3 regions of the Marinobacter sp. RI1 genome follow, and region 3 is predicted to be linked to each of the others. Evidence: predicted binding sites of a transcription regulator. Region 3 holds the regulator's gene; each other region holds the start of a gene.
What was found. The regulator LexA, encoded in region 3, represses DNA repair genes until DNA is damaged. The targets are predictions, from matches to a motif close to CTGTNTNNNNANACAG.
Positions count from the first base shown of each region.

Region 1: a site for LexA is predicted at 2,711-2,726, ahead of recA (recombinase RecA). Genes of this name have one in related genera too.
Region 2: a site for LexA is predicted at 5,895-5,910, ahead of recN (DNA repair protein RecN). Genes of this name have one in related genera too.

Region 1 covers NZ_AP031605.1:3,195,253-3,203,067, forward strand. The annotation lists gene ACAM27_RS14440 (Lon protease family protein) at 1-466, opposite strand, end outside; gene ACAM27_RS14445 (PilZ domain-containing protein) at 705-1,082, shown strand; gene ACAM27_RS14450 (flavodoxin family protein) at 1,083-1,544, opposite strand; gene recA (recombinase RecA) at 1,577-2,620, opposite strand; gene ACAM27_RS14460 (nicotinamide-nucleotide amidohydrolase family protein) at 2,778-3,278, opposite strand; gene ACAM27_RS14465 (FAD-dependent oxidoreductase) at 3,316-4,416, opposite strand; gene ACAM27_RS14470 (TIGR04283 family arsenosugar biosynthesis glycosyltransferase) at 4,490-5,194, shown strand; gene ACAM27_RS14475 (TIGR04282 family arsenosugar biosynthesis glycosyltransferase) at 5,191-5,814, shown strand; gene mutS (DNA mismatch repair protein MutS) at 5,926-7,815, shown strand, end outside.
Region 2 covers NZ_AP031605.1:1,234,027-1,241,841, reverse strand. The annotation lists gene carA (glutamine-hydrolyzing carbamoyl-phosphate synthase small subunit) at 1-708, opposite strand, end outside; gene dapB (4-hydroxy-tetrahydrodipicolinate reductase) at 1,049-1,852, opposite strand; gene dnaJ (molecular chaperone DnaJ) at 1,864-2,988, opposite strand; gene dnaK (molecular chaperone DnaK) at 3,067-4,992, opposite strand; gene grpE (nucleotide exchange factor GrpE) at 5,086-5,694, opposite strand; gene recN (DNA repair protein RecN) at 5,955-7,634, shown strand; gene fur (ferric iron uptake transcriptional regulator) at 7,688-7,815, opposite strand, start outside.
Region 3 covers NZ_AP031605.1:3,084,215-3,092,029, forward strand. The annotation lists gene ACAM27_RS13965 (DUF1329 domain-containing protein) at 1-170, opposite strand, end outside; gene ACAM27_RS13970 (DUF6586 family protein) at 390-872, shown strand; gene ACAM27_RS13975 (hypothetical protein) at 930-1,190, shown strand; gene ACAM27_RS13980 (cell division inhibitor SulA) at 1,198-1,695, opposite strand; gene lexA (transcriptional repressor LexA) at 1,735-2,346, opposite strand; gene ACAM27_RS13990 (amidoligase family protein) at 2,513-3,514, shown strand; gene ACAM27_RS13995 (gamma-glutamyl-gamma-aminobutyrate hydrolase family protein) at 3,507-4,244, shown strand; gene ACAM27_RS14000 (SIMPL domain-containing protein) at 4,256-4,939, shown strand; gene ACAM27_RS14005 (translocation/assembly module TamB domain-containing protein) at 4,949-7,815, opposite strand, start outside.

The DNA.
Region 1 (7,815 bases), 110 kb from region 3:
TGGCCAGCTCATCTTCCTGCCTCTTGCCGTAATCATTCTTCAACTGCTCCGAGCGTTCCAGAAAACTGTCGCTGTCGAAAGTCTGGGGGATCGTCTTCACCAGCCGGGTCATCAGCTTTTCCATGTCCTGCTTCAACTGGGTACCCATACCTCCCGGCAGCTGCAACAGCTTGGGATTACGCGGTTCCTCGAAGTTGGCGACATAACACCAGTCATGGCTTTGCTGCAGCGTGTCCACATGATGCTCAAGGTAACGCAGCATCATGGTTCGCTTGCCCAGCCCATTCCGCCCCACGGCATAGACGTTGTAGCCGCCATGGGGCATGGCCAGGGCAAAGCGCACGGCCTCCTGGGCACGGTTCTGGCCCACGATTTCGGCCAGGGGCTCAAGTTGCCTTGTGGTCTTGAATGGCAGGTCTTTGAGGACGCAGGCTTTATACAGCTGATGCAGGGGCAGAGACTTCAAATTGGCTTCCCGTAACGGTCAGTTTTGTCGGATTTCAGGCCCGCCATTGTAGTGCCTGGGGCCGGGTCTGTCGCGTACCTCGTCCGGTTTTATCGAAAGGGGCCAGAGCCGACAGCAAGTGCCAACTTGGTCACAAATCCGACCGTGGTCATTTTTCATGCAAGCCGTCGATTACTACACTTCATCTCCCGGACGGAATCCGGCCACAACAAGTACAAGACACGTGATGACTGAAAACATGACGAATAATTCCGCAGATCGCCGTATCAAGGATCGTTTTCCGGCGTCCTGCCTGAGGGTTCAACTGCGTGAGCGCGGTTTCTTCGGCCGTGGCAAACAGCCTGTGGCAGTTACCTGCCTGGACATGAACCGCTATGGTATGGCGGTTCTCTGCCCCCGGCCAGTGGATGTAGGTGTGCGACTGTTTCTTGATATCGAGGGCAAGTACATCAGTGAATCCCGGGTCGGCGCCCGGGTTATCGCCTGCCAGCCCTACCAGGCGGGATATCGGGTCAGCCTGCAGTTTGCCTATTGCCTGGATAAAAATGCCTACTCACGAACGATGGACAACGCACTGTCCCGTATTGAAGGCTTCTACAACCGCTACGCCAGTTGATCAGATCAGGCCGGCGTCAAGGCTGGCCGCCACTGTCATACCCAACTCGTAACACTGCTCTTCAAACTCGGGCCGGAATTCACCCCGGCATACCAGTGCATCCTGCACCAGCTTCCAGCGCAGCCCTGTGGTTATGGCCTCAATAGCTCGGCGGGTTCCGGTACCATCATGGCCGGCACGGATATAAAAGGCAAAAGGCAGGCCCTGGGTTTTCTCCAGGCAGGGATAGTAGCTGCGGTCGAAAAAGTCTTTCAGCGCGCCAGACATGTAGCCGAGGTTTTCCGTGGTGCCCAGGATAATGACGTCGCATGCGAGGATGTCTTCGGGGCCAGCTTCGAGAGGCGCCTTTACCACCACCTCTACCGCTTCGATGTCCGGATTACGGGCGCCATTTTCAATGGCACTCCGTAATCCCAGGGTATTCGGAGACGGGGCATGGGCCACAATCAGCAGTCGCTTCATGTCACGCCTCCTTATCTTTCTCTTTTTAAAATTTACAGCAGTTCGCCATTGGCTTCAGCAGGAGCCTCCGCCGTTTCTTTCTTGACCGGCTTGGGCATCAGCTTGTCACGCACCTTGGCCTCGATTTCATTGGCGATATCCAGGTTCTCTTCCAGGAACTTACAAGCGTTTGCTTTGCCCTGACCGATCTTGTCGCCGTTATAGGCGTACCAGGCACCGGACTTGTCCACAAAGCCTTCTTTCACGCCCATATCGAGCACTTCCGCCATGTGGTAGATGCCCTTGCCGTACATGATCTGGAATTCTGCCTGCCGGAACGGCGGCGATACCTTGTTCTTGACGACTTTTACGCGGGTTTCGTTGCCCACCACCTCGTCGCCGTCTTTCACCGAACCGATACGGCGAATATCAAGGCGCACAGAGGAGTAGAATTTCAGGGCGTTACCACCGGTGGTAGTCTCGGGGCTACCGAACATAACGCCAATCTTCATACGGATCTGGTTGATGAACACCATCAGGCAATTGGCGTGCTTCACATTACCGGTAAGCTTGCGCAGTGCCTGTGACATCAGGCGAGCCTGAAGACCCACGTGGCTGTCGCCCATTTCGCCTTCAATTTCCGCTTTCGGGGTCAGCGCCGCAACCGAATCGACAATAATCACGTCCACCGCGTTCGAGCGCACGAGCATGTCGGCGATTTCCAGCGCCTGCTCACCGGTATCCGGCTGGGAAACCAGCAGCTCATCAACGTTAACACCCAGCTTTTCCGCATAAACCGGGTCCAGAGCGTGCTCGGCATCCACAAAGGCACAGGTTTTACCCTGTTTTTGCGCTTCCGCGATAACCTGCAAAGTCAGCGTGGTTTTACCGGAGCTCTCCGGGCCGTAAATCTCAACGATCCGGCCGTAAGGAAGACCACCAATACCCAGAGCAACATCCAGCCCAAGAGAGCCGGTGGATACGGCAGGAATCGCCTCACGGGGCTGGTCGCCCATCTTCATTACGGCACCTTTACCGAACTGGCGTTCGATCTGGCTCAACGCTGCGCCGAGTGCTTTCTTGCGGTTATCTTCCATTCTTGCAAACCCTCGTTACCAGGGCCGCTCAACCTTGTTGGCCAATGCGGCAGAATCCGGAGAAAACCTGAATAGCCATCCAGTGTTTTCCTGTATATTTGAACAGTATTAAAACATATGGCCAGAAGGAGACCAACCCCCGGAAAGGTGAAAATCCTCACAGGGTTTCGACAAATCCGGTAACTCCTTCTAATACATACAAAACCGACTGCCGGCGCACCTGATCCCGATCGCCATCGAAATGCGCTACCCGGGCTTCGATGTTGCCAGCCCGGCTGCCCCAGGCAAACCAGACCGTACCAACCGGCTTGTCTGCACTACCCCCACCCGGCCCGGCAACACCGCTGATAGCGACAGCAATATCCACGCCTGTGGCACGTATGGCACCTGTCACCATCTGTCGCACCACCGGTTCACTGACCGCCCCGCACTGCTCCAGAGTATCAGCCTGTACGCCAAGGATGGCCTGCTTGGCGGCGTTACTGTAGGTCACCAGACCCGCCATAATATAGGCGGACGACCCCGCCCGGTCAGTCAGCACCTTGGCCACCCAGCCACCGGTGCAGCTTTCAGCGGTGGCGATGGTCATCCCCTTACGCTCAAGCGCCACCGCCAGCGCGTCACCAGCCTTGGCCAATTGTCCGTCGGTCACATTCATATTGTTCTCCCGTTTCCTGTAATGCCCGTCGCCAGTCTCAGGCTCCGGGAAAACTGTCAACAAATCCGCGATCAATGCGGTCTTTCCACTTCCAGACCCAGGCCCCCGAAAACGTCAAAGGGCCATAACTACCAATCGCCGTGCAGTCTCCCGCCGCCAACAGGTACAACGAAAACCTTCGCGGATAGAAACGCGCCAACGGTTTACCCGATATCGCAGCAGCAAGATTACGGGCCAGTATCGGCCCGGCACGAACCGCGTGTACCCCGGAACGGTCCAGCCGTTGGTCAACCCGGCTACAGGCGTCTCCGGCCACAAATACATTGTGGTGAGACGTACTGCGATGGCTGGCGTCTACCCTGACAAAACCGGCTTCGTCTACCGCCAGGCCGCTGGCTTCCAGAAAGGGCAGAGCCCTGCCACCGGTAGATACCAGAACCGCATCAGCCCGCAATCGTCGCCCACCGGCCAACCGAACCCCGTCAACCACCGGCTCTCCATACTCCTCAACAATCTCGACACCGCAGCGCATCAGCGCCCGCCGCACCAGGCGGCGAAAGCGGGGACGAAAGCCCGGGACCACACCATTGCTGCCGGCCACCAGAACAACGCCCGCCTGGTCGCAGTCCGCTGATCGCCGGGCCAGGGCCATAGCGATCTCCGCACCTCCCGCGCCTCCACCAAGAACAACAATACGCGGGCGCGCTCTGGCGCGCAGGGATCGCTCGGTTGCCGGCCAGTCTTCAGCAAATCGTTCGACGGGCTTAACACCGAGGATCATGCTGTCCGGCTCGTTCAGCACGGCACTGTCACTGGCCGATCCAACATCGACAGAGAGCAGATCGTAGGGCACCCGCTCACCACTTGCCAACACGACCTCCTGCTCGGTTGCCCGCAATTCAACAGCCCGATCGAGCACCAGCCTGCCACCGGCGGCGATCACCGTGGGCTCGACCAGGACACGACACTGATCGAGGCGATAGTGCCCGGCCAGCCAGCCCGGGATCATCCCGGAGTAGTACTGCCACCGTGACGGTGACACCACCACCAGCTCAGTTTCCGGCAACGGCTCGCGCGCGAACTGACGCAACGCCACCATGTGAGCGTGGCCGGCACCCAGCAAAACCAGTCGTTTCATAACCTCATCTCCCGCCTGCCATGCTCACCACCCCGAGCTCTGATATGCTCCTCTCAGGAGGCCACCAAAATCCATGTTGCGACACCCAATACGCGAAGAAGATCCCCGGATGGCGATCATCGTCCCCGTTCTCAACGAGATCGACGGTATCGAATCACTGCTGAGCCACCTGGAAATCTGGCGTCAGCGGGGCGCCGAAATCATTGTGGTGGATGGCGGCAGCGACGACAAATCGGACAGTCTCATTGAAGCGAGGGGGTTTCCCCTGATTCGCTCTGCCCGCGGACGCGCAACCCAGATGAATGCTGGAGCACGCAGCAGCCAATCGCCTTTCCTGATATTCCTGCACTCGGACACCCGGTTGCCGGAGCATGCGGACACGCAAGTAATGACTCACCTGGCACGCTCAGAAACCAGCTGGGGCCGTTTTGATGTTCGTATCGACGGCCGCTCCCGCCTGTTGCCGATCGTTGGCGCCATGATGAATCTGCGCTCGAGACTGACCGGCATCGCCACGGGCGATCAGGCCCTGTTTATGACTCGAACCCTGTTCGAGCAGGTCGGAGGCTTTCCGGAACAACCACTGATGGAAGATGTGGAAATCTGCAAACGCCTGAAACACATCACGCCCCCGGTGTGTCTGAGTGACAGAGTGGTCACCTCCGGCCGGCGCTGGGACCAGCGCGGCGGCTGGCGGACGATCTTTTTAATGTGGCAGTTGCGCTGGGCCTATTGGCGCGGCGTTCCCGCAGACCAACTGGCAGCCCGTTACCGATGAACCCGACACGTATTATTGTTATCGCCAAAGAACCCCGGCCCGGAAAGGTAAAAACCCGCCTGATCCCGGCGTTGGGCGAGGCCGGTGCCGCCCGGCTGGCAGACCGCATGCTGCGGCACACTCTGGCGCAGGCCCTCGACGCCAATATCGGCCCGGTGGAGCTCTGTGTCAGCCCGGATCCTGCGGCAGAATACTGGCAACAGTTGGACCCTGGTGACCGAGCCATCCTGTCTTCCCAGGCTGAAGGTGACCTGGGCCATCGCATGGCGGAAGCCGCCAGACATGCCCTGACAGCCGGCTTACCGGTGATCCTGATCGGAACGGACTGCCCGGATCTTGACGCCAACCGACTGAAGCAAATGGCCGGCGACCTCCTGAACCACGATGCCTGCCTGTGCCCGGTCGCCGACGGCGGCTATGCCCTGCTGGGGCTCCGGCGTTTCAGCCCGGCCCTCTTCACGGATATACCCTGGAGTACCGAACAGGTGGCCGCCATCACCCGACAGCGTCTGGCGGCCCTGGGGTGGCGGCTGGCGGAGAGCGAAACCCTGAACGACGTCGACGAACCGGCTGACCTGCAAAGGCTGGCGACAGACTATCCCGGACTGATGATGCCCTGAGTGACTGACCGGCTGCCGACACCTCCGGACCATGGTACCATCGCGGGTTTTGGTATCCTGAACGGCGTGCCACCACCCTTGCCGATGTTTACCCGGAAGAATTGAGGAACTATGACGGACCTGTCCAAGCACACCCCGATGATGCAGCAGTACCTGAAAATCAAGGGAGAACACCCGAACGAGATGGTGTTCTACCGCATGGGGGACTTCTACGAGCTGTTTTACGACGACGCTAAAAAAGCCGCAGAGTTGCTGGACATTACCTTGACCGCACGTGGCCAGTCCGGAGGTAATCCGATTCCCATGGCAGGGGTACCCTTCCATTCGGCCGAAGGCTACATTGCCCGCATGGTTCGCGCGGGCCAGTCCATCGCTATCTGCGAGCAGATTGGAGATCCTGCCACCAGCAAGGGCCCGGTGGAACGCAAGGTCGTGCGCATTGTCACTCCCGGCACACTGAGTGACGAGGCGTTTCTGGAAGACCGCCGCGATAACCTGCTGGCAGCCATCTACCATCACAAAGAGCAGTTCGGTTTTGCCTCACTGGATATTTCCAGCGGCCGGTTCGCGGTGTCGGAACTGGAGAGCCTTGAAGCCCTGCAGGGTGAGCTTCAGCGCCTGCGACCCGCTGAAATCCTGATCAGCGAGGATTTTCCCTATACCGACATCCTTGAGGGTTTCACCGGCGTACGCCGCCAGGGCCCCTGGCTGTTTGAATCGGACACCGCCCTCCGGGTGATCACCCAGCAGTTGCAGGTACGCGATCTCACCGGCTTTGGCTGCGAAGACCTGACCCTGGCCGTTTGCGCTGCCGGCTGCCTGCTGCAATACGCCAAGGAGACCCAGCGCACGGCACTGCCACATATCCGAAAACTGACCCGCGAACGCCGGGAAGACGCCGTGATACTGGATGCCGCCAGCCGCCGGAACCTGGAAATCGACACCAACCTGATGGGTGGCCAACAACACACCCTGGCCTGGGTGATGGACCGCACCGCCACCGCCATGGGAGCCCGGGAGCTCCGACGCTGGCTGAACCGTCCACTTCGGGATGTTGAGCGCGTGCGCCAGCGCCAGCAGGCAGTATCTGCGCTGCTGGACGGTTTCCACTATGAGCCAGTGCACGATCTGCTGAAACGGGTGGGTGATATCGAACGGATTCTGGCCCGGGTTGCCCTGCGTTCTGCCCGCCCCAGGGACCTTGCGCGCCTGCGCGACGCTTTTCATGCCCTGCCAGAACTGCAGGAGGCACTGAAACCGGTCAACTCACACCATGTCGTGAAGCTGGCCACCGTCATCGGCGAATACCCGGAACTGGCCGACCTTCTGGAACGCGCCATCATCGACAACCCGCCCGTGGTGATTCGTGATGGCGGTGTGATTGCCGAAGGCTTCGACGAAGAATTGGATGAACTCCGCAACATCAGTGAAAACGCCGGCCAGTACCTGCTGGATGTGGAAACCCGGGAGCGTGAACGCACCGGCATTTCCACCCTGAAAGTGGGCTACAACCGGGTGCATGGTTACTACATCGAAATCAGCCGGGCGCAGTCTGACCAGGCACCCGTGGACTATATCCGCCGCCAGACCCTGAAAAACGCCGAACGCTTCATCACCCCGGAACTGAAAGAGTTTGAGGACAAGGCACTGAGCGCCAAAAGCCGTGCCCTGGCCCGGGAAAAAGGCCTGTACGACGACGTCCTGGAAACCGTGGCCGAACAGCTGGCCCCGCTGCAGGACGCCGCCCAGGCCCTGGCCGAACTCGACGTGCTGAGCAACTTCGCCGAACGAGCCACGTCCCTGCGCTTCACCGCGCCGGAATTTACCGACCAGCCAGGATTTGATGTGGAGGAAGGTCGGCACCCGGTGGTGGAGCAGCTGCTCGACGAGCCTTTTGTGCCCAACAACCTGTTGATGGATACCAAACGCCGCATGCTGGTGATCACCGGCCCGAACATGGGCGGTAAGTCCACCTACATGCGCCAGGCCGCCCTGATTGCC
Region 2 (7,815 bases), 1.9 Mb from region 3:
GGACAGGAAGATGCCATCGGGGTTCATCGCCAGTACATCAGAGGCCGGGGTTTGCGCGGGTACGACGGTGATCTCGCAACCGCGGGCCGCGAGCATCCGCAGAATGTTGTATTTTACGCCGTAATCCCAGGCCACCACCTTGAACCTGTCTTCGGAGCGGTCACTGTAGCCGTTTACCAGATCCCACTCGGCCTGGTTCCACTGGTAGGCTTCGCTGCAGGTGACTTCTTTGGCCAGGTCCATGCCCTTGAGGCCGGGAAACGCGTTAGCCAGTTCCAGTGCGCGTTCGGCAGTGGCGTTTTCACCAGCGACGATGGCCCCATTCTGGGAGCCCTTGTCCCGGAGGATGCGGGTCAGTCGGCGGGTGTCGATGTCCGCAATGCCAACAATGTTGTTGCTTCGCAGGTAGCCATCAAGGCTACCCTTGTTTCGCCAGCTGCTGGCGACCAGGGGCAGATCGCGGATGATCAGACCGGATGCGTGGATGCGGTCGGATTCTACGTCTTCTTCGTTTACACCGGTGTTGCCAATGTGGGGATACGTCAGGGTGACGATCTGGCGCGAGTAGGACGGGTCGGTCAGGATTTCCTGGTAGCCGTTCATGGCAGTGTTGAACACTACCTCGCCGCTGGTTTCTCCGTCTGCGCCGATGGCGGTGCCGTAGAAGAGGCTTCCGTCTGCGAGTGCAAGGATTGCTGGTGTGCTCAAGGCTTGTATCCTCATCGAGTGGCGTAAGTTCGTCACGAACAGGAACGCAAGCGCAAATTCAGGTTGCAAAAAAGCGAGACAAGGTAAAAACCCGGTCCCGCTTTCTTATAAACTTTTCAAAGGTACGCTTGGTGCAGTCAAATCGCCTTATTGTAAGATTTCTGGCGATTTTTGTCCACGTCGAATTCTACTTTGAACCATGTCGCTGGCCCGGCCGGAGGAGCAGGAAGCCTTTCCGAAAACCGCTACGAGCACATCCATGTGCGCTTCTCTCAGGCCATCCCTGGCCTTCGAAATTTTCGAGAAGGTGCCCTGCTCCCGCAGCCTCTGAGTATGCAGCTCAACCTTTCAGGTTCAGAACGTCCTGCATGTCGTAAAGACCAGCCGCCTTACCCTCAAGCCACAACGCGGCCCGCATGGCACCTTTTGCGAAAGTCATCCGACTGCTCGCCTTGTGGGTAATTTCGATGCGCTCACCCTCCGTTGCAAACAGTACCGTGTGATCACCCACCACATCGCCGGCGCGGATGGTCTCGAAGCCGATTTCCTTGCGGGTGCGTTCGCCGGTGAAGCCTTCGCGGCCATAGACCGCACATTCTTTCAGGTCGCGACCGAGAGCATCAGCCACCACTTCACCCATACGCAGGGCTGTGCCCGAGGGGGCGTCTTTTTTGTGACGGTGGTGGGCTTCGATGATTTCCACGTCGTAGTCATCACCCAAGGTTGCGGCGGCGGTGCGCAGCAGGTTGAGGACGACATTGACGCCCACGCTCATGTTGGGCGCAAAAACGACCGGAGTGTTTTCGGCGGCCAGCGCCAGCTGCTCTTTTTCGGCGTCGGTCATGCCGGTGGTACCGATCACGAGCATTTTGCCGTTAGCGCTGCAAAACTTCGCGTTTTCCAGGGTCAGGTCCGGGAAGGTGAAGTCCACCAGTACGTCGAAGTCGTCTTTGACGTCGTCCAGGCTGGCGGCCATTTTTACGCCGGTTTTGCCGATGCCGGTCATTTCACCGGCGTCGGCGCCAATCAGACTGCTGCCCGGCTCGACGATGGCAGCGCCGAGTTCAAGGCCTTCGGTACCGTCGACCGCTTCGATCAGCACTTTACCCATGCGCCCGGCGGCGCCGATGATCGCTACCCTCATCTGCTCTACCCTCAGAATTTCATTTCGTCGAAGAAGTTTTTCACACCCTCAAACCATGAGGTTTTCTTGGGGGCATGATGAGTTCCGTTGTTACCATCCAGGGTTTGCTGGAATTCTTCCAGCAGCTCCTTCTGGCGTTTGGTGAGGTTCACCGGCGTTTCCACAATCACCCGGCACAACAAATCACCGGCCGGGCCACCGCGGACCGGGCTGACGCCTTTGTTGCGCAGACGGAACAGTTTGCCGGTCTGGGTCTCAGGCGGAATCTTGAGCTTTACGCGGCCATCCAGCGTTGGTACTTCCAGCTCGCCACCGAGGGTGGCGTCGACGATGCTGATGGGCACTTCGCAGTAAAGATTGCGACCGTCACGGGTGAAAATGGAATGCTCACGAACGGCGACCTGTACATAAAGGTCTCCAGGAGGCCCTCCGTCTACACCCATCTCACCTTCGCCGGACAGGCGAATACGGTCGCCAGTATCAACACCTGGCGGCACCTTGACCGAGAGGGTTTTCTCCTGGCGCACCCGACCCTGGCCGTGACAGCTCTTACAGGGATTCTTGATGATCTGGCCGGAGCCACGACAGGTGGGACAGGCTTGCTGTACGGTGAAGAAGCCTTGCTGCATCCGGACCTGGCCCATGCCCTGGCAGGTGCCACAGGTTTCCGGGCGAGAGCCTTTTTCAGCGCCACTGCCGTCACAGGCTTCACATTCTTTATGGCCAGGGATGTTGATCTTGACGGTTTTGCCTTTAACAGCCTCTTCCAGATCCAGCTCCAGGGTGTAGCGAAGATCTGCACCGCGGGTGGTTCGGCCACGGCCACCACCACCGAAGATGTCACCGAACACATCACCAAAGATGTCGGAGAAGCTGGCGCCACCGCCGCCAAAGCCGCCGCCAGCCTGACCGTCTACGCCGGCATGACCAAACTGGTCGTAGGCGGCGCGCTTACTGGAGTCCGCCAGGATTTCGTAGGCTTCGCTGGCCTCTTTGAATTTGTTCTCGGCATCCTTGTCATCCGGGTTACGGTCCGGGTGGTACTTCATCGCGAGCTTTCGATACGCCCGCTTAATTTCCTTTTCGTCCGCATCCCGGGAGATCCCGAGTACTTCGTAATAATCGCGCTTGGCCATGCTTCAAAACCCTGTTTTTATAACGAGGAAAACGCGAGCCCGGCCCGCGTTTCCCCAACTACTTGATGTACCTCGGAATTACTTCTTGTCGTCGTCTTTGACTTCCTCGAACTCGGCATCGACGGCGTCGTCAGCACTCTTGGCCTGACCTTCTTCCTGGCCACCGGCCTGCTGAGCCTGGTCGGCCTGATCCGCGTACATCTTCTGAGCCAGCTCAGAGGACACTTCGGTCAGCTTCTGAGTCTTGGCTTCGATCGCTTCCTTGTCAGAACCCTCGAGGGCCTCTTCCAGATCCTTGATGGCGGCCTCGATGGACTCCTTCTCGCTGTCGGAGACCTTGTCGCCGGCTTCACTCAGGGTCTTGCGCACGGCGTGCACCATGGCATCACCCTGGTTACGGGCCTGGACAAGCTCCTCGAACTTGCGGTCTTCCTCGGCATTGGCCTCGGCATCGCGAACCATCTTCTCGATCTCGTCATCGTTCAGACCAGAAGAGGCCTTGATCACGATGGACTGTTCCTTGCCGGTCGCCTTGTCTTTGGCAGACACGTTCAGGATACCGTTGGCATCAATATCGAAGGTTACTTCGATCTGCGGCACACCGCGCGGTGCCGGTGGGATGTCGGCCAGATCGAAACGCCCCAGAGACTTGTTCTGTGCCGCCTGCTTGCGCTCACCCTGAACGACGTGAATGGTCACTGCAGTCTGGTTGTCATCCGCCGTAGAGAAGGTCTGCGATTTCTTGGTCGGAATCGTGGTGTTCTTCTCGATCAGCGGAGTGGCCACGCCACCCATGGTTTCGATACCCAGGGTCAGCGGGGTTACGTCCAGCAGCAGTACGTCTTTCACGTCGCCAGACAGTACCGCGCCCTGAATCGCTGCACCCATGGCGACGGCCTCGTCCGGGTTCACGTCTTTACGGGGCTCTTTGCCGAAGAACTCTTTTACTTTCTCCTGCACCAGCGGCATACGGGTCTGACCACCGACCAGAATAACCTCGTCGATTTCACCGGCCTTCATGCCCGCATCCTGAAGAGCCACCTTACAGGGCTCCAGACTGCGCTGAACCAGGTCTTCCACCAGCGATTCCAGCTTGGCACGGGTCAGCTTCACGTTCATGTGCTTGGGACCAGACGCATCTGCAGTGATGTACGGCAGGTTTACGTCGGTCTGCTGGCTGCTGGACAGCTCGATCTTGGCCTTCTCGGCCGCTTCTTTCAGACGCTGCATGGCCAGAGAGTCGCCGCGAAGATCGATGCCGCTGTCTTTCTTGAACTGGTCGGCCAGGTATTCAATCACTTTCAGGTCGAAATCTTCACCGCCCAGGAAGGTGTCACCGTTGGTGGCCAGCACTTCGAACTGGTGCTCGCCGTCTACGTCCGCAATTTCGATGATGGACAGATCGAAAGTACCACCACCCAGGTCGTACACAGCAACAGTACGATCACCGCTCTTCTTGTCCAGGCCATAAGCAAGGGCCGCAGCAGTTGGCTCGTTGATGATCCGCTTCACTTCCAGACCAGCAATCTTGCCAGCATCTTTGGTCGCCTGGCGCTGGCTGTCATTGAAGTACGCAGGCACGGTGATCACCGCTTCGGTTACCTTTTCGCCCAGATAGTCTTCTGCAGTCTTCTTCATTTTCTTCAGAACTTCTGCAGACACCTGCGGCGGCGCCATTTTCTGCCCCTTCACCTCAACCCAGGCGTCACCGTTGTCTGCCTTGGCGATTTTATAGGGCACCATCTTGATGTCTTTCTGAACCACGTCATCTTCAAAACGACGACCAATCAGTCGCTTGATGGCGTACAGAGTGTTGTGCGGGTTGGTCACCGCCTGACGCTTGGCTGACTGGCCAACCAGAGTCTCGTTGTCATCGGTGTAGGCGATGATGGACGGGGTTGTGCGATCACCCTCTGCGTTTTCAATTACCTTTACCTTGTCGCCATCCATGATGGCCACACAGGAGTTTGTGGTTCCCAGGTCGATACCAATAATCTTGCTCATCGAATCACTCCAAATCTTTCTGAATGCTGTTCCGGAGAATGCCTACCCCGGCCTTTGCTGTTTAATCGCTATATTGGCGCTCTGCTCGACTTTTCAAGCCTGCTCGTCGATTTTTGGCGCATCTTCTGCCTTGGCCACTACGACCATCGCCGGACGAACTACCCGGCCATTAAGCAGATAACCTTTCTGCACAACCGCAACCACGCTGTTAGGCTCGGCATCCGGCGCCGGCACCATGGACATGGCTTCGTGCTGCTGCGGATCGAACGGCTCACCCACCGGGTTGAGCTGTTCAACGTTGAATTTCTTCAGGCTGCTCATGAACAGCGTCAGGGTCATTTCCACACCTTCGCGAATGGACGCAACCAGCTCGCCTGCGTTTTCGTGACCCTCGGTGCTTTCGACCGCCTTCTCCAGACTGTCAGCCACCGGCAACAGCTCTTTCACAAACTTCTCGAGCGCAAACTTGTGAGCTTTTTCCACATCAATCTCGGCCCGGCGACGGACATTCTGCATCTCCGCCTGTGCCCGCAAGGCCTGCTCCTGGTACTCCTGCAGTTTCTGCTGCAGCACATCCAGCTCGGAGCCCTGCTCCGGTGACTGCTCGGCATCCTGGTTACCTGCAGCCTGCTCTTCCGCCGCAGCTTCTGCTGCCTCGTTGCGTTCTTCTACCTGTTCGTTGCGCTTTTCGTCAGCACTCATGACAACTCCTGATAACGTTTTCACGGCCACGGAGGCCTGCAGAAATAACCACTCCCGCTTGTGCAGAAAGCAGGAAAGAATCGCTTTGCGAACCGATATGGGGCCCGCTTCCCGGGTTTCAACCGTCACCCACGCAATCTTTGATGTTTTCATCATTTCCTGTTTGCAAACCGGAAAAACCCTGTATATATTGACAGCAACTGTATGAACGAACAGTGGTCAGAGTTATTACTTGCTCAAGAGCGAGCGGAGGTTGCGGCATGCTCACACAACTCACGGTATCGAACTACGCCATTGCAGAAAGGGTTGAACTCCAGTTCAACCGCGGTATGACAGCCCTGACTGGGGAAACCGGCGCCGGCAAGTCGATTGTGCTTGATGCCCTTGGCCTGGCCATGGGAGGCCGGGCCGATGCCGGCGCTGTTCGCCATGGCGCCAAGCGTGCCGACATTACCGCCAGCTTCGATATATCCCGCATCCCCGAAGCCCGGTCCTGGCTGGACAGCCATGAGCTGGACGACAAGGACGATTGCATCCTGCGCCGGACCATCAGCAAGGACGGCCGCTCCAAGGCATTCATTAATGGCCAGCCCTGCCCGCTGTCACAATTGAAAGAACTGGGCGGCCTGCTGATGGATATCCACAGTCAGCACCAGCATCAATCCCTGCTGCGTAAGGAAACCCACCGAAAGCTGCTGGACGAGTTCGCCGGCGCGGAAAGCCTGGCCGACGAAACCCGATCTGCATGGAAAGCCTGGCACCAGACGCGTCAGAAACTACAGCAACGCCAGCACAATGCTGATGAGGCCGAGGCCCGTTTACAGCTGCTGCGCTATCAGGTGGAAGAGCTGGACAGGTTGGCGCTGGGCGAGGACGAACAGACAACCCTGGAAACCGAACAGGCACAGCTCAGCCAGGCCGACGCCGTACTTCACAGCAGCCACCAGGCCGCCCTGCTATGCACTGAAGATGAGGTTTCAGCCGCAGACCTGGTGCGCCAGGCACTGCACCAACTGGAGCAACTGCCGGTTGATGTCCCGGCACTGACCGACACCATCCAGATGCTGAACGAAGCACAGATTCAGATTTCAGAAGCCGGCGACAACCTGCGCCGCTTCGTAGACGACTACGAAGCCGACCCGGTCCGACTGAACGAAGTGGAAGAACGGCTCAGCGCCATTTATCAGATGGCGCGCAAACACCGGATCACCCCGGAGGAGTTACCGGAATTGCATCAACGCCTGAGCCAGGAGCTGGCCGAACTGGATGGCGGCGAAGGCAGCCTGGAACAACTTCAGGCCGAGCTGGAAAACTTGCGGGCACGGTTTGACGCCCTGGCCACCAAGCTGACAGAAACACGCCGGAATGCCGCCATGGAGCTCGACCAGCGAATCGCCCGGGAGTTGGCACAATTGAGCATGCCATCGGTGCAGTTTGTCAGCCACCTGAGCCGGAACAGTGATGACGAACCTGCCCCTCACGGCATGGAAGAGGTGGAATTCCTGGTGAGTGCCAACCCGGGCCAACCCGCCCGATCGTTGGCCAAGGTGGCTTCCGGCGGTGAACTTTCCCGCATAAGCCTGGCCATTCAGGTGGTTGTGGCACAAACCTCCACCACACCAACTTTGGTGTTCGATGAGGTGGATGTCGGCATCGGTGGCGGCACCGCGGAGGTCGTAGGCCGCCTGCTGAGAGCACTCGGCGAGAATGGCCAGGTACTGTGCGTCACGCACCTGCCGCAGGTGGCGGCCCAGTGCCATCAGCATTTGTTCGTCAGCAAATTTACCGAGAAAGACGCGACCTATTCACGCATCGAATCCCTGGATGACCAGGGCCGGATCAGCGAAGTCGCAAGGATGCTTGGCGGAGTGGACATGACAGAACAGACCATAGCCCATGCCCGGGAGATGTTTGTAAAGGGCCAGGCAACCCATCACTAATCCCCCTCTCGTTTCGGAGAGCTTCTGGGCCAGCCTTGTCGCTGGCCCTTTTTTTACTTCTTATCGGACTTCAGTGGCTTCACGTAAAGGATCAGGCTGTGGTCGACAATCTCATAGCCGTGCTCTGCCGCAATCTTCTGCTGGCGCTCCTCGATAACCTCATCGACGAACTCAACAACTT
Region 3 (7,815 bases):
CCGCCATCCCAGGCTGGAATGGTGCCCGCCGCGTTGCCCGCGCGCTCGGCACCAACCGGTGTCAGCTCATTGTTCAGGCGCGCGGCTTCAGCCTGTGTTACCTTTGCCAGCAGCGGACTGGACGCCCCCATAACAGCAACTGCGATGGCAGCAATAAATCGGTTTCGCATCCTCAACCTCCAGCGTGAGTCACATGAGTGGTCAATACTCACCCAATTTGACGCTCTTTGTGCCAGTTTCAAACGCCCGTTTCAAGTGGTTGTTTGTAGTTTCTTGTGACAAGAGCATTTCCACAAAGCGGATAGAGCGAGAAATAAACAGCCAAAAATGATAAACTCCCAAAGTTTTACCGGCCCTGTTTCTCTGGTTTTTCGTTCGCAGGTTTCCTCATGGCATCACAATGGCACACCCTGGTTTCGCAAAAGCTGTTTCTGGCCAAAACGTTACTAGTCCGGGTTGAGCAAGACGAAGCGGCGACTGCGCCAGAACGAGAAGCCCAACTGCAAGGTGCCATTGAGTTGTTGCTGCGGGCTCGCGGACTCCTGCTGGTAATGATTGCCCGATGTCACCAGAACAAGGTCGACAGACCGGCCTCCATTGACGAGCTGGAGGCGCTGTTTCCCTATGCGATTGCGGAAGGCGGGATGTTGAAGGAACTGGCTGAAACACCAGGGAGCTGGTGGCAACAGCTGAATCAGTTGGAGGCTGCCGCTGGAGAACCGCCCAAGACACGGAAAACCGTGACGGAAGAAAACATCATTGCGGTTTCGGCGGATCAGGGGCCAGATCGGTCCATTCAGGCTCTGAACAAGATACTGGCTGCCATGACCGTATTGACCAGAGAGATAGACGAGCAACACAGCGAGTGGTAATCCGCCTGCCGGAGCCAATCCATTAACATACGCTGACAGCAGATATAGGTTGAATGAATGTCACCTTCGTTTTTTGAAATTGTACAACTCGCCGACGGCGACTACGCGCTTCGCCGGATTGATGACGACGCAGCTCCACTTGTGCGCATCTCATTCTCTGACGAGGCCAGAGAAATGCTGGAAGACCGGGACATGAACGTCGCCAAGGCGATGATTGCCGCTGGCATCGAGGCCGCTGGCAACATCAGCCACGACATTGACTGGGAAGAGGACGAAGGCGAGTTCGCCGACAATCAGCCCCACTACACCTTGCATTGAGCACCCGTTATCTCTGGCGCAACACCACACCGTGGCTATTACCCTTGGCAGATGCCTTTTGCAACGTTTCCAGCGCCGCACGGCCCAGCTTGTGAGTCCAGAGCACAACGGCATGGCAGGTGCCTGCGCCCAGCGCTCGCTCAGCCAACTCTTGTGCCGGGAATTCTGCCGTTGACCGCAATACCAGAATCTCACTGGCCACAATGCCGTGCATTTTCTGCCACTTGGCCACCAGGGACTGGGGAGGATCAATCCACGCCAGCCAACGTTTCTCCTGGTTGAGTTGTGTGAGCATTGGCAGTAGCAACTGGAAATTCTCCACCTGCTCCTCCGGAAGAATAATCTCGGTAACATTGCCACCGAAGCCAGACGCTGAACGTCGCTCCGAACCGGACGCTGTCGCCCTGGCCGCCGGCACCTTTGGGCCAGAGGAAGAAACCGCGCCAGCCGCAACAACAGCTGCCGGCTGAAATGCCATGTTCTGAGTGAAGCTCAACTGTTCCATTACTCACCTACCTGCGCCATGCGCTGCCGAATACGGTACTCAGTGAAGATCGGAGCGGCGGATAACGCCTACGCCGAGACCTTCAATAAACAATTCCTGCTCCGCAAGATCGACCTCAATCGGAGCAAACTCCTCATTCTCTGCAATCAGCCAGACCTTGTTGCCTTCCCTGCGGAAACGCTTGACGGTGACCTCCTCTCCGACACGAGCGACAACGATCTGACCGTTATGGACATCCTGGGTACTGTGCACCGCCAGTAAATCACCATCCAGAATCCCGATGTCTCTCATGCTCATCCCCCGTACCCGCAAAAGGTAATCTGCTGAAGGAGAGAAGAAGCCCGGCTGCAGCGTGCAGTGATCTTCAATATGTTCCTGCGCCAGAATCGGGCTACCGGCGGCAACCTGCCCGATGACAGGGAGGCCCAGATCTTCTTCGGCCTCCGGCAGGCGAATGCCCCGACTGGCTCCCGGGACCATCTCGATGGCGCCTTTCCTTGCCAGAGCCCTCAGATGTTCTTCCGCCGCGTTGGCGGAACGGAATCCCAGCTCTGCGGCAATTTCAGCCCTGGTGGGCGGGTAGCCGGTTTCATCCACGTAACGTCGGATAATGTCCAGCACCTGGGATTGTCTTGCAGTCAGTTTCATCAGTCGGGCTCCGGAATTTCGATCCTGTTTTTTTATACAGTGAACTGACTATATACAGTGTTTTATCCAGTGTAAAGCCCTCTCCGTTTCGTTTCCTTCCTGTAACGGGCGACCAACAGCCTGTATGTTATGGTGACGCAAACCAGACACAGGGAAGCCACACACAACCATGACCGCACACGACCGCTGCAAGATGCCGGAACAAACGACAAACCGGGACGGCCAGGAACGAAAAGTCGGGGTTGAGATTGAACTGTCCGGCCTGACCTACGAGGCCCTGGTCCAGCATGCTGCCCGACTGCTTGGGGGAGAGCCGGAGCTGACATCCCGTTATGTCACCCGACTGGATACGGACGCCGGGGCTTTCACCATTGAGCTGGACTCTGATCCTATCAAAGACCTGGATCTTGCCGACGAGCGGCTCCCGGAATCCATTCGGGAACTCGGCAACCACGCCATGGACGTCATTGATTTTGCCGCCGAGAAGATTGTGCCATTAGAGATTGTGGGACCACCGCTCGCAATGTCGGCTCTGGGCATGATCGAGAATCTGGTAGACGAGCTGCGAGACCTGGGTGCTGAAGGCAGCCGGGAGGCCATCTACTTTGCGTTCGGGCTTCAACTTAACCCGGAACTACCCGATCTTGAACCCGAGACCCTGGTACGTTATCTGCAGGCGTTCGCACTGCTGTATGACTGGCTCAAGTCCCGGCATCAGCTGGATATCAGCCGGAAGTTCACCACCTACATCGAGCCCTGGAGCAGCCGCTACACAGACAAGCTGATGGCGGACGATTACCGTCCTGACCTGGACACACTGATGAGGGACTATCTGCACTACAACCCTACCCGGAACAAGGCATTGGATCTTCTGCCACTGTTCGCTCATCTGAACGAATCGCTGTTGTCCGAATACGTTCAGGATCCCAGGATCAAAAGTCGTCCTACTCTGCACTACCGGCTGCCGGATTGTGATATCGACAATCCCAATTGGCACTTCTCCACAGTCTGGAACGATTGGGTAGTGCTGGAGCAGCTTGCCAACAACCGTCAGGATCTTGATGCCCTGCGGGGCGAATTCCACGACTCCCGGAAGTTCAGCTTCCGCAATCTCACCCGCTCCTGGCGTGAGACCACTGATGAATGGCTGCATCAGCACGGTTATGTCTGACTGGGAAAGCGAAACGGACATCCCCGGCCTCACCATCGGCATCAGTGGCCCGGCCCGGCGAAGTATGGCCCATCGGCTGATCAGCCTGGGCCTGCGCCTGCATGGCGCCAGAACACACTACATCCGCCCGGGCGACCGAACCAACGTCGAACTACTGGACGGGCTGGTACTCTCGGGCGGCACCCACGTGCATCCGGGCCGCTATGGTCAACAACCCCAGGTGACGGCCAGGTATGACCTAAAACGGGATGCTACCGACACCGAGCTTCTCCGCCAGGCGGAGGCGATTAACATTCCGGTGCTGGGTATCTGCCGCGGTGCACAGTTTATCAACGTCTTTCACGGCGGGTCCCTGTGCCAGAACGTTACCCCGTTGCGGGTACATACCCGACATCGACCTTTGTTATTACCCCTCCAAACGGTTCGCCTGGTCCGGGACAGCCGTCTGGGAGGCCTGATGTACAGCCACGTGATTGGCGCCAACCGCATTCACAGCCAGGCCATCAAGCGCCTTGGACAGAATCTCAGAGTGACGGCCGTGGACAACGACCTGTTTGTGCAGGCCATCGAAAACACCGGCCGACAATGGTTGATGGGAGTGCAATGGCACCCCGAATACCTGCTTTACCACACCGGGCACCGTCGCATCTTCAGCCACTTTGTGCACGCCGCCCGGGCTCGGAAACTGGAACGACTGGATAACCGGGAAGGCCCGGAGTTCCACTCATAAGGAGAATGACCATGATCAAACGTCGACTGCCACTTGCGCTCGCCGCCGCCATCACCGTGATACCCGCGGCAGCCAGTGCCGGAGAAGTGAGCCTGAATGGTGAAGGTATTGTTCGTTACGAACCAGACAGCGCCAGACTGCAGTTCTCAGTCACGGCCGAGCACCCGGATGCCGCCAAGGCCTCTGAACAGGTGTCCGACACCATGGACGAATGGCGCCAGGCCATTGCGGCCTATCGTAATGAGCTGGACGACTATTCTGATGCCGATCTCAGTGTTTACACTCGCATGCTTCCTGTACGGGAACAAGGCCAGGATCCCAAGCGAGTATCGGTGGCAAGCCAGACCGTCAGCTTCTCGATCAACGATCTGGAGCTGCTGAATCCGTTGATTGGTGAAGCCAACAAGCTGGGGCTGCAATATCATCTTGGCAGCCACCAGTTTTTCCACTCAGACGAGCAGGGGCTCGAACGCGAAGCTCTGGCAAGGGCCATCGCCGATGCCAGAAGCCGCTGCGAGTTTGTCGCCAAGCAACTCGAGCAACGTTGTGGCGAAGTGGTCAGTCTGAATGTGAACGGCGGCCATCGTCCGGTACCGATGATGCAAGCGGAATCGAAAATGGTCGGTGACGCCGTTTCAAGCGTGGGCCCCAGGGAAATCCAGGCCACCGTCAGCGCCACCTTCGAGCTGGACTGACCTGGCCACTCAGAAGTTCCGTGTATAGAAAATATCCAGTGAGGCCGCCAGACCACTGGCGGCCTCCAGATAGAAGTAGCGGCCCAAATCGTAGCGCAGAGCTACCGTGGTAATGGGTTCAAATATGCCAACACCATAACGGAGGCTTAGTTCGTCTGTGATATAGCCGCTCGCCACCACGGAGGCCTGCTCCCCTGAACCCTCCGCCTCCAATGTCAGGTTACGGATACCCAGCTCGTTTCCAATACCTTGTGTGATCTTGCTGGCCTGGGTAAGACCCAGTGACAACGCAGCCCGGCTCATCTGCCCCTCATCCCCCTGGCCCCGGGGCGGACGGCCAAGAATAACGTACGACAAGGCATCACTCTGCGGCATCGACGGTTCCGAGAACACTTCCGTTTCCGGCTCATCCACCGGGCCGGACAACCGGATCCCGGCGACCACCGTATCAACTTCACGGACTGCCTCAATGTCCAAATACGGTCGGGTCAGCGCACCTACAAAGAGAATCCGTGCCCGGCGCAGGTCCAGTTCCTGGCCAAAGGCTTCATAGCGACCATTCACTAACTGCAGCGCACCCCGCGTATCCATGTTGTTGCCAATGCGCAACGTGCCTTCGAGGTTGCCGGTGACACCAAACGCGGCAAACGACACCTCATCCTCACCGACCACCACAGTCACATCCATCAGCATCGACCGAATGGCAGGTTCTTCCCGTTCGACACCCACGATGACTTCATCCTCGGAAACCGATACCGCCGATGGGGGGACGCTCTGGACTTCGATTTCGCCTCTGGGCACCTCAACGCGGCCGGAGACCGACAGCTCTCCAGATTTGAAGGCAATATCCAGATCCGGCGCCACCTCCAACCGGGCATAAGGTTCCAGCGTCACCGGCAGCCGTTCGCCTTTCAGGTTGATCGCGACTTGCGGCGACTGTGCCCACTCCAAGCTCCCGGAGACCTGGCCCTTACTGCGATCATTGCTTTTCCAGCGCCCGCTGATATCGGCCGACTGCCCCCTAAACTCAAGCACTACAAGCAATTCCTCCAGTGGCAGGGGAAGGCCAGGATCAAACACTCGCCCTTCACTAAGCACCAGCTCGCCGGTGACGTCAGGCTTCATCAAGGGACCGTTCAAACGACCACTGCCATTAACCCGCCCCTGAATGTCTTCAATACCGGTAAATGCCGAGAGGAAGGCAAGATTAAGGGCCTGGAGCCGGAATTCACCATCAACCGTGCGGTCACTGGCCAGAGGATCCACAGCAAGATCCAGGTCAAACTGGCCAAGTTCCGGGCCGCTGAAATCCAGGCTGACATTGGCCTCATCCGGTTTAAGATTAGCCTCAACCACTAGCTGGTCATGAGTGATGGGCTGCCAGTCGTCCAGCACCAGAACCCCGAACTCGCCGGCGCCAGCATCAATCCGGATAGTGCCATCAGGACCCGCATCCGTGAGTGCTACGGCAATGTCTGCGTCTATAGTCGATTGCCACCGAAAAGTCTCTGGAAACAACGGTGCCAAAGCACTGGCCGGGAAACCTCGCACTTCATAAGCAATGCGGGAGTCTGGCCACAGTCTCTGGTCAGCCGCACAGACCGAGCTTTGCTGCCAGCGCCAGCAGTGACTGCCAAGTTCAAGAGTCCCGGCCACGTAGGTGAGATCCGCTCTCGTATCCAGCTGCCAGATCTGCCCTGGCTCTGGTACGGAAATCCGGCCCCGGGTCAGCTGTCCGCGCCAATCCGGTAGTTTCTCTCCCAGCCCGCCCGCGAATTCCAGCTCAACCGAAGCTTCAGGATGATCGACTTGCAAAGCCAGGGTGTGGCGCTCCCGGGTACCGCTGAGGGACGCTACAACCTTGTCGAGTTCCTGGCCAGCGAGACGCAGCTCAGTGCCCGACAGATCAAGGTCCAGCACCCCGTCACTATCAAGTCCCGCCTCAAGCTGCGCCTCGGTAACCAGGAATTGATCCTGCCAGGCCAGATTGCCCGCCGTCAGTGAGAGCTCAGCTTCCGGAGCTTCCGGCGAGCCAGCCAGCCGAAGCCGTCCGGCAGCCTCCCCACCCAGACCAGCCAACAGTTGTTGCGGTGCGGCAAGATCAAAGCGCAGGTCGCCCGCCAGAGATTCGCCATACCGTCCACTGCCCTCAAGCCGGTTATCCCCGACGGACAGGTTGAAGTTTTGCACAACCCAGTCTCGCCCCTGGGTGGACAAGGTTCCTTTTGCCTGTGCCGGCTGCTGCCGCCATTGGCCGCTGAGATCCAGATCTGCGAATAATTCGGGCAGCGCCCCCTCCCGCAACTGGCCTCGGGTAGCCGCCGTTCCATTCAAACGCGCTTCCAGTTGCGGCACCCAAAAGCCCGGATTGAATCGATCGAGCTCAAACTGCGCCTCCCAGCTCAGCGGCCCGGAAAACACCAGTTCTGCCTGTCCGGAAAGCGCGCCGGCACCGGTGGTCATGTCCAGCTGGCTAAGGCTCACCGATTGCAGATCCCCTATCAGCCGGGATGTCAGTTCGGCTTCACCCAGGGGCCCCGCCACTGAAGCATCCAGCGCTGCCTGATAACGACCATTACCATACTGAACCTGGCCATCCAGACGTTTCAGCACAACCGGTGGCGGCTCCAGGCCCGGAATCAGGCCGTACCAGGGAAACTCCTCCAGGGTTATGTCTGCGCTGGCATCAATACCGTCACGCCAGGATACCTTGCCGTTCGCACCGAAGCGGCCATCGGAATTGCCCTCCCGATCCCGCGCGATCATCGTAACCTCGACGCCGGAAGCACCTTGGAGGGTCACCAGGCCCTGAACTGACGCCTCCACCGGCCCGGTGGACGCCGGGAGCATCGCCCGGGTTCGGGTATCGAAGCCCC